One region of the Ruegeria sp. CDSC054 genome, then DNA from elsewhere that is predicted to be linked to it. Evidence: riboswitches for the same ligand, from Rfam matches in the RefSeq annotation. Region 1 holds a riboswitch; each other region holds the start of a gene.
What was found. Region 1 has a riboswitch for cobalamin ahead of AC2FGC_RS09070 (DUF1636 family protein). Riboswitches for the same ligand answer to the same signal wherever they lie in the genome.
Positions count from the first base shown of each region.

Region 1 (4,153 bases):
GGCCAAGGGGCCATCGACCAGCCCGCCGGTGATCTGTCCACGCTCGGCCATTTTCGACAACAGCGCCGCATCGACAGACGACGGTAAATGCGGGTTGATGGTCTCAACCGCCGACAAGACGCCAACCTTGGGCATCTCGATGCCAATAGAATGCGCAAGATGGATGGCGTTTTGAACGATATCGGCCTTGGTTTCGAGATCCGGTGCGATATTCACCGCCGCATCGGTAACCATGATGGGCCGGGACATGCCCGGCACGTCCATAACGAACACATGCGACAAGCGTCGCCCGGTCCTCAGGCCGTTTTCGCGGCGAAGAACGGCGCGTAAAAGGACATCTGTGTGCAAGTGACCTTTCATCAGCATCCGGGCCTTGCCTTCGACGACCAGATCGACGGCGCGACGAGCAGCCACATCGTGGCCTTTGGCTTGGATAATTTCAATTCCGGCCAAATCCGCTCCAAGCTGGGCGGCAGCGGCGGTGATTTTGTCCGGGTCGCCCACCAAAATCGGCGTAATGATGCTGTTTTCCAACGCCAGCAACGCCCCGCCCAGCGAATTTGGCTCCTCTGGCGCAACGATCGCTGTGGGCATCGGGTCCAGAGGACGTGCCTTTTCCAACAAAGCGTCGAAGTGCCGGTGACGTTGAACGATCAGTCCCGGCATCTCAACCGAGTCGAAGGTCAAATGCCGCGACGGTGGTGTGACCTGTACGGTACCGCTCAGGATCAATGCGTTATCCCCGACCCGGCGCACCTCGGCGGAACAGGTCAGGTCGCCGTCTTCACGCTTTTCGGTAACAGCCACAAAGGCGGTCAGTTCTTCGCCCGCCATAACCGGAGCATGAAAACTCAGGTCCGCCCGACGTGTTTGCGTACCGGCCCCCGGTAAGATGTTTCCAATGACTGCAGCCACCAGACCCGCGGGCCACAAGGCGGGCGCGACAGCCTCGGGGTGTCCATCTCCATCTCCGTCATAGGCCGCCAGATTCAGCGGGTTGTGGTCACCCGAAGCCGAGGCAAACGCGTACAAGTCGTCCACGGTGCACAATCGGGTGACCTGCGCCTTGTCGCCTACCTTCAGTTGAGAATAGGTTCTGTTTTCTTGAATTTTCATCTCAACCGGCTTTGTTTACGAATGCGTGTTCGTCGTTTTAAACATTGGATGTGCGGCCCTTCCGGAACCAGAACATATCCACCTTTGTCCCTACATTTCTGCGACGCAGCGTAGTCAGATCGTTGGCAAATGACAAATGACCTCTGTGCGTGGGGCGCTGAGTATTATCGCTTGACCCAAAATCGGAACTCGGGCAAGCATCACCCACGATGGTTCCCTATGGTTCGCCAAGGGATGAAAAGGGAATACGGTGAGGTTGCCAACAAGCGCCAAGTCCGTGACTGCCCCCGCAACTGTAAGCGGTGAGCGACGCCAAGTACCCACTGACCCCAAATGGGTCGGGAAGGATGGCCAAGCCACGACCCGCAAGTCAGGAGACCTACCATCCGATGTTCAACCAACCCGGGGCGGGGCGTCCTGGAAGGAGGCTTTATGACACGTCTAAGACGTGATGACATGATTGGCACCTTCTGCCCGCGCTTGGCAACAGGCGGAGTGGGCTATGTCGATCAGTCCTGATCATTTCCTTCTGATTTGCGAGACCTGCGAGGGTTCTGACCGGGCGGATTCATTGCGCGCTGCGCTTGCAAGCAAGCTTCCATCCAGTTTTGACATCCAAAGCGTTTCCTGCATGGCCGGTTGCGGTCATCCCACAACCGTCGGGTTTCAGGCATTCGACAAAGCGCAGTACCTTTTCGGTGACATCCAATCGACTGAGGACGTGGATGCTTTGGCCGAATTTGCACATCAATACCATCGCAGCGCGGATGGGTGGACCAACGCAACGCAGCGCCCGCCTGCCCTTCTTGAAAAGACCCTGGCGCGCCTGCCCCGGCTGAAGCTGGAGACAAGCGCATGACCTGCGGAGCTTTCCTTGAGGCGCGCGGGCTGGAGTATTACGCCCTGAACGGCGACGTACTGCTGCAAAACATCAATTTCGAACTGAGTGAAGGGGCCACTCTGGCAATTGCCGGCCCAAACGGTGCGGGTAAGACAACGCTGCTGAATCTTTTGTGCGGCGGTGAAGAGATTGTGCTGGGGGACGTTTTGGTAAAGGGGCGCAGCCTTCGGCAGCTTTCGGCGATGGACCGCGCCCGAATGATCGCCGTGGTCAGTCAACAGGAATCGCCGGACGGGCGTTTGTTTCTGCGCGACTACGTGGCCCTTGGGCAAATCCCGATCCGCGCCGATCGATCTGCGGCTGAGCACGCCTTGGAATTGGACCGCATCCTGAAGCTTACCGGACTGGTTGCCCTCGCTGACAAGCGGATGGCCGTATTATCCGGGGGGGAACGCCAGCGCGCTCATATCGCAAGGGCGTTAGCGCAGAACCCGTCGCTGCTGTTTTTGGATGAGCCGACGAACCATCTGGACCCGGACGCCAAGGGACGCATGCTGTCGCTGGTGGCTCAGCTGGGCATTACGGTGGTCATGATCGTCCATGATCTGGTCATGATCCCGGAATTCGCGACCCATGTCGCGTTGATGAAATCCACACGCCTGACCGGTTTCGGCCCAGTGCACGAAGTGCTGACACCCGAAAGGGTCCGTGAAACGTTCGGTGTCGATTTTCTTAGCTTTCAGCATGAAGGCCGCATGATCCCGGCACTGGATATCCGAAGAACCACTACCTCAAACTAGGGAAAGTAACATGAACAAAACTCTCTGGTGCGCTGCACTGATCAGCGGCATTGCAAGTGCCGCAACAGCGCGCGAGATCACCGTCGACAATTGCGGCGAGCCGATGGTGTTTGAAACTCAACCCGAGCGGCTGGTCGTGCACGACATGAACATGACCGACATGGCTTTTGCACTGGGTTTGCAGGACAAGATCGTGGGCCTGACGGGCATCACCGGCTGGTACAAAACCAGCCCCGAGTTTGAAACCCTGCGCGGCGACATCCCGGAACTTGCGCCCAAGTATCCAACAGTAGAAAATCTGGTCGCTGTCGAACCCGACCTTTTCTTTGCGGGCTGGTACTATGGCATGAAGCCGGGCGGTGACGTGACCCCCGACACTCTTGCGCCGTTTGGCATCAAAACGATGATCCTGACCGAAAGCTGCGTACATCTGGATAAGGATCGCCCCGAAGCCAGCATGGACCTGCTGTTCACCGACGTTCTTCGCTTGGGCAAAGTCATGCGCGTTGAGGACAAGGCAGAAAAGCTTGTTTCCGGCTGGAAAGAGGAACTGTCCGAAATTGAAACACAGACAGCCGACCTGCCGAAACCCCGCGTTTTCCTGCTGGACGGCCCCGCCGATGCCCCGTTTACGGCTGGTAAGTTTGCCATTCCCGACGCGATGATTGCTGCCGCTGGCGGCGAGAACGTCACCCATGATATGGACACCAGCTGGGGTCGTTCCTCGTGGGAGGCTGTTGCCGCTTCGAACCCGGAATTCCTGGTTTTACTTGATTATCAAACTGGAAATGGCGCCGCAGATACCTTCAAGTTCCTGCAGGACCATCCCGTGATGTCTCAGACGGATGCGGTCAGGAACGAACGCTGGATTGGTCTGCGCTACGAAGAACTGACACCCGGACCGGCAAATATCGAAGCAATTTCGAAAATGGCCAAAGCCATGCACCCGGGCCTGAACTGATATGGGCCGTCTTGGCCTTACACTCTTGCTGGGGGCGGCTGTATTGGCCGCCCTTTTGCTGACCTCGACTATCTACGGAACCACATCCATTCCGGCCTCTGACGCGCTAGCCGGTGTCTTGTTGGGCACAGGATTGATGGACGGAGAGATGTCTCCGCTCCACCGCATCGTGTTTGACCTGCGCTTACCACGCGCGCTGTTTGCCGCGGTGATCGGTGCCGGATTGGGCGTCGTTGGCGTTGTCCTGCAAACCACCACACGCAACGATCTGGCGGACCCGTTTCTGTTCGGACTGTCCTCTGGCGCTGCGGCGGGAGCTGTCTTTGTCATTACAGTAACCGGAGATGTGCTGGGCTTTTGGACCCTGCCACTGGCCGCGTTTTTCGGAGGGCTTGTCGCATCAGGCATTGTGCTGGCTTTAGTTCATGGGCTGCG
Region 1 covers NZ_JBXWOA010000003.1:270,691-274,843, forward strand. The annotation lists gene AC2FGC_RS09065 (bifunctional enoyl-CoA hydratase/phosphate acetyltransferase) at 1-1,116, opposite strand, end outside; cobalamin riboswitch at 1,310-1,517, shown strand; gene AC2FGC_RS09070 (DUF1636 family protein) at 1,619-1,975, shown strand; gene AC2FGC_RS09075 (ABC transporter ATP-binding protein) at 1,972-2,757, shown strand; gene AC2FGC_RS09080 (ABC transporter substrate-binding protein) at 2,768-3,718, shown strand; gene AC2FGC_RS09085 (FecCD family ABC transporter permease) at 3,720-4,153, shown strand, end outside.

Region 2 (4,153 bases), on a different contig from region 1:
GCTTTGCGGCGGGACGTTGCGAGAGCAACCTGAAACACCGGAACATCGGCAGCGTCCAGCGGCGATGTACCCGATGCGCCTTTGCCCGAGAAGGAAGTGGCGTTGATAATGGCCGACGGTTTAATGGCGGCGATGTTCCCGCGCAGCCAATCGGCGGCGGCAGGTGCTTTTAGCGAGGGGGCGAACATGCCTACTGCTTCGAACCCGCGTTCCCGCAATCGGCGGATCAGGGCTGCGACCGGGGCGGTGTCTGCAGATGTCAGATAAGCCCGGTAGAAGGTCACGAGGATACGCCTCGCGTCGCTCGAGAATGCTGTTTCGACCGGGATTACGCCACGATCCGGGCACCACGCACCGCACTTTGGCAAGGTCTTTGCGCCCATCACCGGCCCGGCATAAAGCCCAGCCGCCAGCGCCATTTGTGCCAAGGCCGCTTGCGCCGCGACTTCGCCGCCGGTGTCACACAGATGCGCAAGCCGCCGCAGGGTTGAGACGGGCAGGGTGGAGTAATCATCCAGCCGCGTATCCTCACGCCCATCGGCAGGTAGGACGGCCAGTGCGATCCCCTTGGATTGCGCCAGCGCCAGAACTTGCTGCAAGCCATAGGACCAGTAAGGCACGCCGCCGATCAAACGGATCAGAATGCCCTTGGCGCCCTCGAGCGTTTGCTCGACATAAGTGTCGACGGACAACGGGTGTTTCAGTGCTGTCAGGTTGGCCAGCCGCATTGTCGGCATTCGCCCTTCGGCCCCGCCACCGCGATGCCAGCCCGCCGCGAAAGCACCAAGGTCACTGTCCGAAAAGGACAGCACCACCAGATCCGCCGGACTTTGGCCCAGATCGGTCGGGGTCTCGGTTTCCTCGAGCCCGTGGCTTTCGCGGAAGACGACGTGCATGGCTTACTCGGCGGCCTCGGTCACGCCCACGAGGATATCGCGGATCGCGGCCTCTTTGATGTCGTCGTGTTCGGCGATGACCACCAGACGCGAACGGCGCTCTTCACCGGGTTCCCACGGGCGGTCATACTGGTGACGTACGCGGGCACCAACGGCCTGCACCAGCAGACGCATGGGTTTGCCCTGAACGGCGGCATAGCCTTTGACGCGCAGGATGTTCAGCTCATTGGCCAGACGTTCGATATTGGCGACCAGTTGGGCCGGGTCGGTCTGTTCAGGTAACTCGACGATGATGCTTTCGAAATCGTCGTGTTCGTGGTCGTGATGGCCATCGTGATGCGACGGACGGGCATCCATGTCATCCTCGGCGGCCGCTTCCAGCCCCAGCACGACGCGCACGTCTACGGCACCTTCGGCGACTTCGACCACTGGCAGCGGACGCGGAGCTTCGGCGGCGATGACTTCTTTGGCTTTCGCCACACCTTCGGCGCCCGCCAGATCGGGTTTTGTCAGCAGGATGATGTCGGCGCACGAGATCTGATCCTCGAACACCTCTGACAGGGGCGTTTCGTGGTCGATCGAGTCGTCAGCCAGGCGCTGGGCGTCCACGGCTTCGACATTCGGAGCGAAGCGCCCGGCGGCGACGGCCTCGGCATCGGCCAGAGCGATCACACCGTCAACGGTGATCTTAGAACGGATATCCGGCCAGTCGAACGCCTTCAGCAGCGGCTTCGGCAGCGCCAGACCAGAGGTTTCAATCAGAATGTGATCGGGGCGCGGCTCCAGCGCCATCAGTGCCTCGATGGTCGGAATGAAGTCATCGGCTACGGTGCAGCAGATGCAGCCATTGGCCAGTTCCATGATGTTTTCCGCCGGGCAATCCGGAATGGCGCAGGATTTCAGGATATCGCCATCGACGCCAACATCGCCAAATTCATTGACGACCACAGCCAGACGCTTGCCCTGCGGGTTCTGCATCAGGTGCTTGACCAGCGTGGTCTTGCCCGAGCCCAGAAAGCCGGTGATCACGGTGACGGGAAGTTTTTCAAGATTGCTCATTTCAGGGCTCCAATCGGGGGAATGCGGGCCGCACAGTTTTTGCGGAAATGTTCGGGGCGCTCACGCCATTTCACCAGACCGTCTTCAGCGGCCAGATATTTGGTGACGCCTTCGACGATGGTCTCGACATGGTCGGCCTCGTCGAGGTTTTCATAGACGAAGGTCCATCGGGACGGGCCACCACGCAAAACGATCGAACATCCCTGATCACAATTCGACAGGCATTCCACCGGCTTCAGGTCCACGCCGTCAGGCAAGCCCGCCTGTTCAAGCGCTGTGTGCAGCAAAGTGCCGGGTCGCTGAGCGTCATCTTCGATGGGCAACCCACGGCGGCATGTCGTGCAGACCAGCAATTCGACTGGTGCGGTCTCGGTCACGTCTCTCATCCCCCTAATCCTTTGTACGGGGGACGGGGTTTCATGCGGGCCACGTGTGCGACATGGACCCGACACCGGAACACCCCGCCCGGTTTCAACTTCGGGTGCTGGCAGGTCTCCCGGCTTGCGGATGTCAGAGCGTTTGCCCTGTCGGATGTCCCGCCTTCCCGGCCTATTGGGCCAGTGGCTTTGGGCACCCTCTCCGGTCACGGTCGCGGGGGCGGCTGTGCTTGGCGATGACATCGCTGGCACATTCCCTTTTCATCCATCCGAGGATGGACACCAACGCATGCGACATGCGGCACGGGCAGGGGGCTTGTCAAGCACGACTGAGGATTGAAAACCGGTTAAGTCAGAAAAGCGACCAGCCGAAGTCAGTCAGCGGCATCCGATGCGATCCGATCACGAAGCCAGGAGCAAAACAGCCCCGCAGCCGCGGATGATTGAGCGCTTCCGGGCTTGGCAATCAGGTAGTGCGGTTGTGCAAACGGAATCGCTGGACCGGCAATCGCAACAGGCGCGCCTTGGGCAATCGCGTTCTGTGCGAACCTTTGGGCAATATTAAGGAAGCGGGCAAAGGCGCGACAAAGACAAAGCACATCCCTCTACCACTGTCGCATTGTGCGTCGCGCCGTTTGTTCGCGGGAAAAGATTTGGCACGTGTGGCATTACTTTCAAACCGCTTCGACATTTAACCCCGGACATCAACGGCGACGGTTATGCTGTTCCAGAAGCCAGTAGGAACATGATACCCAAGTGTATACGCCCGGATTTGCGAAAGCAGCGCAGAAAGCTAAGTGTTTGAAAAGAAGTGGAGGCGAGTACCAATTTCGAACTTGCGTAAAGGAATTAAATTTCTTAATAAATAACAATTGTTTAGTGAGATTTTATCGGTACGTGGGCTTGCGAATGTTGCGGGATTGTTGGTTGAAATTGTTCATTGGCTTAACGCCATCAAGGATGATGCTCGATTTTTGGTTCAAGTGGATTTTGGTGCAATGATCACAGCAACGCTGATTGCTTTCAGGCGCGTCGCAGCCTGAATGCGCCGTCACTCGACCTTCCGCCCGTCAAGATATGAGCCGGTGTTCGGATACCTTAAACGCTGCTTCAATAGCTGCACGATTTCGTCGGCAACAATTGCCATTTTTCATTTGAAAGATTCTGATGCCGGTTTGCCAGAGTAGTCAGTTGTATACGTAATTCTTCATCCGGAATGGAGCTGTCTAGAGCCACCGACATAATGCTGGGGCTTACAACGCGTGCTAAAACAGTTGAGCGCCGTTAGACAATTGCTCCCGGATCGAACGTCGCGTTCTGGAGGTGTCTAAACCTGGTTCGTTCGTGAAGGTAAGTGTCGTGAGCGAACTTTTCCTCCGGTAGTCGTTTCTCTGCGATCTTCCGATGGAACCTTACAAGTCTAGCAACGTCTTTGACTACAGTGGTGGTCGTTTTCAGTGCATCCAGCTTTTTGTCCGAACGGATGTATTCTCGAGCGTCCGCTTTCCACTTGAAACCTGCGAAAAGCAAAGCGTTTGAATCGAGTAGCAGTCGCACCGTGCGACTTTCCCCCATCGAAATGGTTATGCCAGGCTCCACCAAATGATGATGTAGAATAAAGTTCCTTAGACCCATGGCAAAACTATGCGCGCCGGAGTTCTTCCCGATTACCCTTCCAATTCCCCGGGTGTAAGATTCACTGTTTTCCAGCTTGGTGTATTTTCGGATACGTCTGCAAACATCTACGTATGAAGCATAAAGCGCAGAGAATGTTAAAAGATTGGATGTTGCCTTAGATTGTTCTCGAGCATACGCAGAGTT
Region 2 covers NZ_JBXWOA010000005.1:215,324-219,476, forward strand. The annotation lists gene cobN (cobaltochelatase subunit CobN) at 1-896, opposite strand, end outside; gene cobW (cobalamin biosynthesis protein CobW) at 900-1,955, opposite strand; gene AC2FGC_RS12715 (DUF1636 family protein) at 1,952-2,341, opposite strand; cobalamin riboswitch at 2,425-2,634, opposite strand; gene AC2FGC_RS12720 (hypothetical protein) at 3,617-4,153, opposite strand, start outside.
Region 2: another riboswitch for cobalamin. It lies ahead of AC2FGC_RS12715 (DUF1636 family protein); the one in region 1 lies ahead of AC2FGC_RS09070 (DUF1636 family protein).

Region 3 (4,153 bases), on a different contig from region 1:
CAATCATGTCTTCGGGTTCGATCCGGCGCAGGTCAAACCGCTGGCATCGTGACAGCACTGTCACTGGAACTTTGCGAATCTCGGTCGTCGCAAAGATGAATTTTACGTGCTCGGGCGGTTCTTCAAGCGTTTTGAGCAGGGCATTGAAGGCGCTGGTCGACAGCATGTGAACTTCGTCGATGATATAGATCTTGTAGCGCGCACTGGCGGCACGATATCGGACACTGTCGATAATCTCGCGAATGTCGTTCACACCGGTCCGGCTGGCGGCGTCCATCTCCATCACGTCGACATGGCGTCCTTCCATGATGGCAATGCAATGCTCGCACTGGCCACAAGGTTCGGTCGTTGGTTTGCCTTCACCATCGGGACCGATGCAGTTCATACCTTTGGCGATAATCCGGGCAGTGGTGGTTTTACCTGTACCGCGAATGCCGGTCATGATGAAGGCTTGCGCGATCCGATCCGCTTCGAACGCATTTTTTAGCGTGCGCACCATTGCGTCCTGTCCAACCAGATCTGCAAAGGTTTCGGGGCGGTACTTGCGGGCAAGAACCTGATAGGCGGGGCTGGGCGTTTCGGTCATGTCTGCTCTGTCAGATTCGTGTCAGAAATGTAGCGTAGAGACCCGGGCCGCTCGCGTCCACAGCAGGCTTCGTGGAATTTCGGTTTGGACTGCGTCTGTAAGCGGGATAAACCGGCTGTCAAAACCTGGTAAGCCGGTGGCAGTAGGAGCATAAGCTTTGGCAAAATTTGCAATCTACGCACTGCCTGTTGGCTCAGGCACTTTGGCGTTGTCCCCCTTGCCTGGCGGCGGCGGCGGGTATGTGGATGATCTGAGGGTGATACAGGACTGGAACCCTGATCTGGTGATTTCAATGACCACTGAGGCCGAGATGCAGCAGGTCGGTGCAGGCAGTTTTGGTAGAGACGTTCAAAGCAGACCCGCGACCTGGGTGCATCTTCCGATCGAGGATTTTGGCACGCCGCCCCTGCCAATCGAAACTCTTTGGCCTCAAGCCAGCGCAGCCGCCCGGCAGGTGCTGTCCGAGGGTGGACGCGTGCTGGTGCATTGCCGGGGCGGTTGTGGGCGGTCGGGGATGGTCGCGCTTAGGCTCATGGTGGAAAGCGGTGAAGACCCAAACCACGCGCTAATCCGGTTACGCTTGGCTCGACCCTGCGCGGTGGAAACGGATGAGCAGATGGCCTGGGCCATGAAGCCGACCCAGAGCGATCGGTGAAGCAAAATCAGGCTGTTGCTTGCTGCACGATGTGCTGTGACGGTCGCGGCGCAAGTGCCGATGCCTCGAGCATTGCGCAAGGCAAGGCGGTCAATACACCTGTTGGCAGAGTGGCGAATTCAGGGCTGAACATCATATCGGCGTAGTCGTCCAACATATCTGCCGAGTCGTCTGCGTTCGCGCCGCAATAGACCCTGATCCGGGACGGGCTAGCGCGAAACCGAGCCGTGCAGCCCTCGCCGCAATGGGTCAGTTCGCTGGAACCGTCCACCTCAAATTCGCTGGTCGTCATTGGTTGTGCTGTTGCCATCGCCTCGGCCAAGGCCCGAGCCATTTGTGCCAATGCGGGGCAGGTTTTCCCCGTTTTCTGGCACAGGGTGGCGGTGAACTCGTGGGTCGTTGTCTTCCAGATCATAATGCGCCCTCCGCGCGGTGAGCGGGGGACGTGGAACAGGTGTTTCAGTCAACTGAAGACCTGCCCGGACACCCCGCCCGAGTTTCGGTTTTTACTTTGATGGCAGGTCTCCTGACTTGCGGGTCATTGCTTTGCCGACCTTCCCAGCCTTTCGGCCAGTGGTTTTTCGGCATTGCTTACCGCTTACAGTTGCGGGGGCAGTCGCGGCCTTGGTCCGTTCCGGCATTGCCGGGCTGGACCGCACCGAGTTCCCTTTTCATCCCGCCCCAATATAAGGACGAGAACCATCACCTCATCGCTAGCGGTTGTAGGTGGCTTGAGTCAAGCGGGCTGTTTTCCATCGTTCAAGTGGACGCTTGGTCACTTTGAAAATCTGTTGACTCTAGTCGCGCAAAAGCGCCGATATGCCATATGTGAACCGAATAGTTCAGATGCTTGCGAGGGCACCATGTTGGACAACACTCCGGTCGTTTTGACCGAAGATTTCACGTTTTCTGCCGGAGAGGCCGAACTGTCGGCACGGCTGTATATGCCTGCCTCGGCACCTGATGTGGCGGTTGTAGTCCATGCAGCCACAGGCGTACCGCGCGACTATTACCAGCATTTTGCGCGGTGGCTGGTGGAAGAACAGGGTATGGCCTGTCTGACCTATGACTATCGCGATTTTGGCCACTCTCTAAAGGGGCGTCTGCGCGATTCGCAGGCCACGATGGCCGATTGGGCGTTGATCGACATGCCCGCTGCCCGCACTGAAATGCGGCGCAGGTTTCCTGTCGCGCAACAGTGGAGCATTGGCCATTCGGTGGGTGGAATGCTGGGGCCAATTCAGCCCGATATTGAGCAGATCGACCGGATGATCTGTGTCTGTTCAGGTTTGGTGACGGTATCCGACCACCCCTGGCCGTATCGCGCACTGGCGACAATGTTCTGGTATGCCCACCCGCCATTGCTGGTTAAGGCATTGGGATACCTGCCGGGCAAGGCACTTGGGTTCGGCTCGGACCTTCCGGCACGTGTCTACTGGCAGTGGCGCAAATGGTGCACCGCTGCGCTGAGCTACGTGCCGGATATCGGCAAAAGCCTTCCAGACGCCCGTTGGGCTGCGTCGGAAACACCCGTCGATCTGTTCACAATGGACGATGATCAGGTGGTGCCCCCGAACGCGGTTTGGCGCCTGGCCGATCTTTACGGTCCCAAAGCCCGCCGGCATCAGTTGTCGCCGAAAGACTTTGGATTGGCCGGGGTCGGTCACATCGGCGCATTTGCGCGCCGAAATGCGGCCATATGGCCCCGGTTAATCGCCTGAGCCGGTACTTACAGCTTTTTTCGGGATTTCTTGTCCTGCATCACCGATCGTACCATCTTACCAAAGGCCTTGTCGCGCGCACGAGACTGCGCCACGGTTTCCGAGTTCCTCTCATCCTCGCGCCGCAGCTTTCGCCAGCGCTCTAACCGCTCAGCGTCCAGTGTTCCGTTGGAAATCGCATCCTGCACGGCGCAGCTCGGCTCGGCCTGATGCTGACAATCGGAAAAGCGGCAGGTCTGAGCCAATTCAAGAATGTCGGAAAAGACCTCATCGACGCCATCTTGTGCATCCAGCAACCGCAAAGCCCGCATGCCGGGTGTATCGATCAACCAGCCTCCGTTCTGCATCGGATGCAACGCGCGGGCAGTTGTCGTGTGCCGCCCGCGCGCGTCGTCCTCGCGAATGCCGGAGGTTGCCTCATCCAGGCCCGTCATGGCGTTGACCAATGTTGTCTTGCCGACACCGGATGAGCCGACCAGTGCAGCGGTCTGCCCGGTGGGGCACCAGGACAGAACTTGCTGAACGTCCATGGCATCCAAAGCATTGATTGCCAGCACGGTCAGAAACGGAGACAGCGACACGGCCGCTTTGGAGTATTTATCAGGATCGGTGCAGGTATCGGCCTTGGTTAGTATGACGACCGGATAGCACCCGGCCTGATGTGCCAAAGCCAAATACCGTTCCAGCCGGGCCAGATTGAAGTCGGCATTGCAGGAACTGACGATGAACAGCACATCCACATTGGCGGCGATCAACTGGGCCTCGGCCCCAGTTCCGGCGGCGCGGCGTTTCAAAAGGCTGCGGCGTTCCAGCAGCTGTTGAACGCGGTTATGATCATCCGCCAATACCCAGTCGCCGACGGCGAAGTCGCCCGTCGGCTGGGCCAGGGTGAGCAGAGGTGTTTCACCGTTGATGTTTGCACCGATCAGACGATCACGGTGAACGGCTGTGATGCGAAAGGGAACGCACGAAGGATTGGCCGCATGTTGGGCGGCAAAGTGTGAGGACCATCCCAGGTCCGAAAGTGTAAAGGACATTGTTCTGCCTGTGTTCAGGTACAGCAAGCCGTCTGGATGGCGGTCGCGCAATCAGCGGTGATGTGTTCAGGCAGGTGTGAGGGTCGGCCTCAGAAACGCTCTGCCCAAAGGGTTTTTGCTACAATCATAAAAGCCCTCCTGTGGCTAGCGGTTC
Region 3 covers NZ_JBXWOA010000008.1:52,001-56,153, reverse strand. The annotation lists gene AC2FGC_RS15605 (DNA polymerase III subunit gamma/tau) at 1-586, opposite strand, end outside; gene AC2FGC_RS15600 (protein-tyrosine phosphatase family protein) at 744-1,241, shown strand; gene AC2FGC_RS15595 (hypothetical protein) at 1,249-1,656, opposite strand; cobalamin riboswitch at 1,741-1,960, opposite strand; gene AC2FGC_RS15590 (alpha/beta hydrolase family protein) at 2,105-2,962, shown strand; gene rsgA (ribosome small subunit-dependent GTPase A) at 2,971-3,999, opposite strand.
Region 3: another riboswitch for cobalamin. It lies ahead of AC2FGC_RS15595 (hypothetical protein); the one in region 1 lies ahead of AC2FGC_RS09070 (DUF1636 family protein).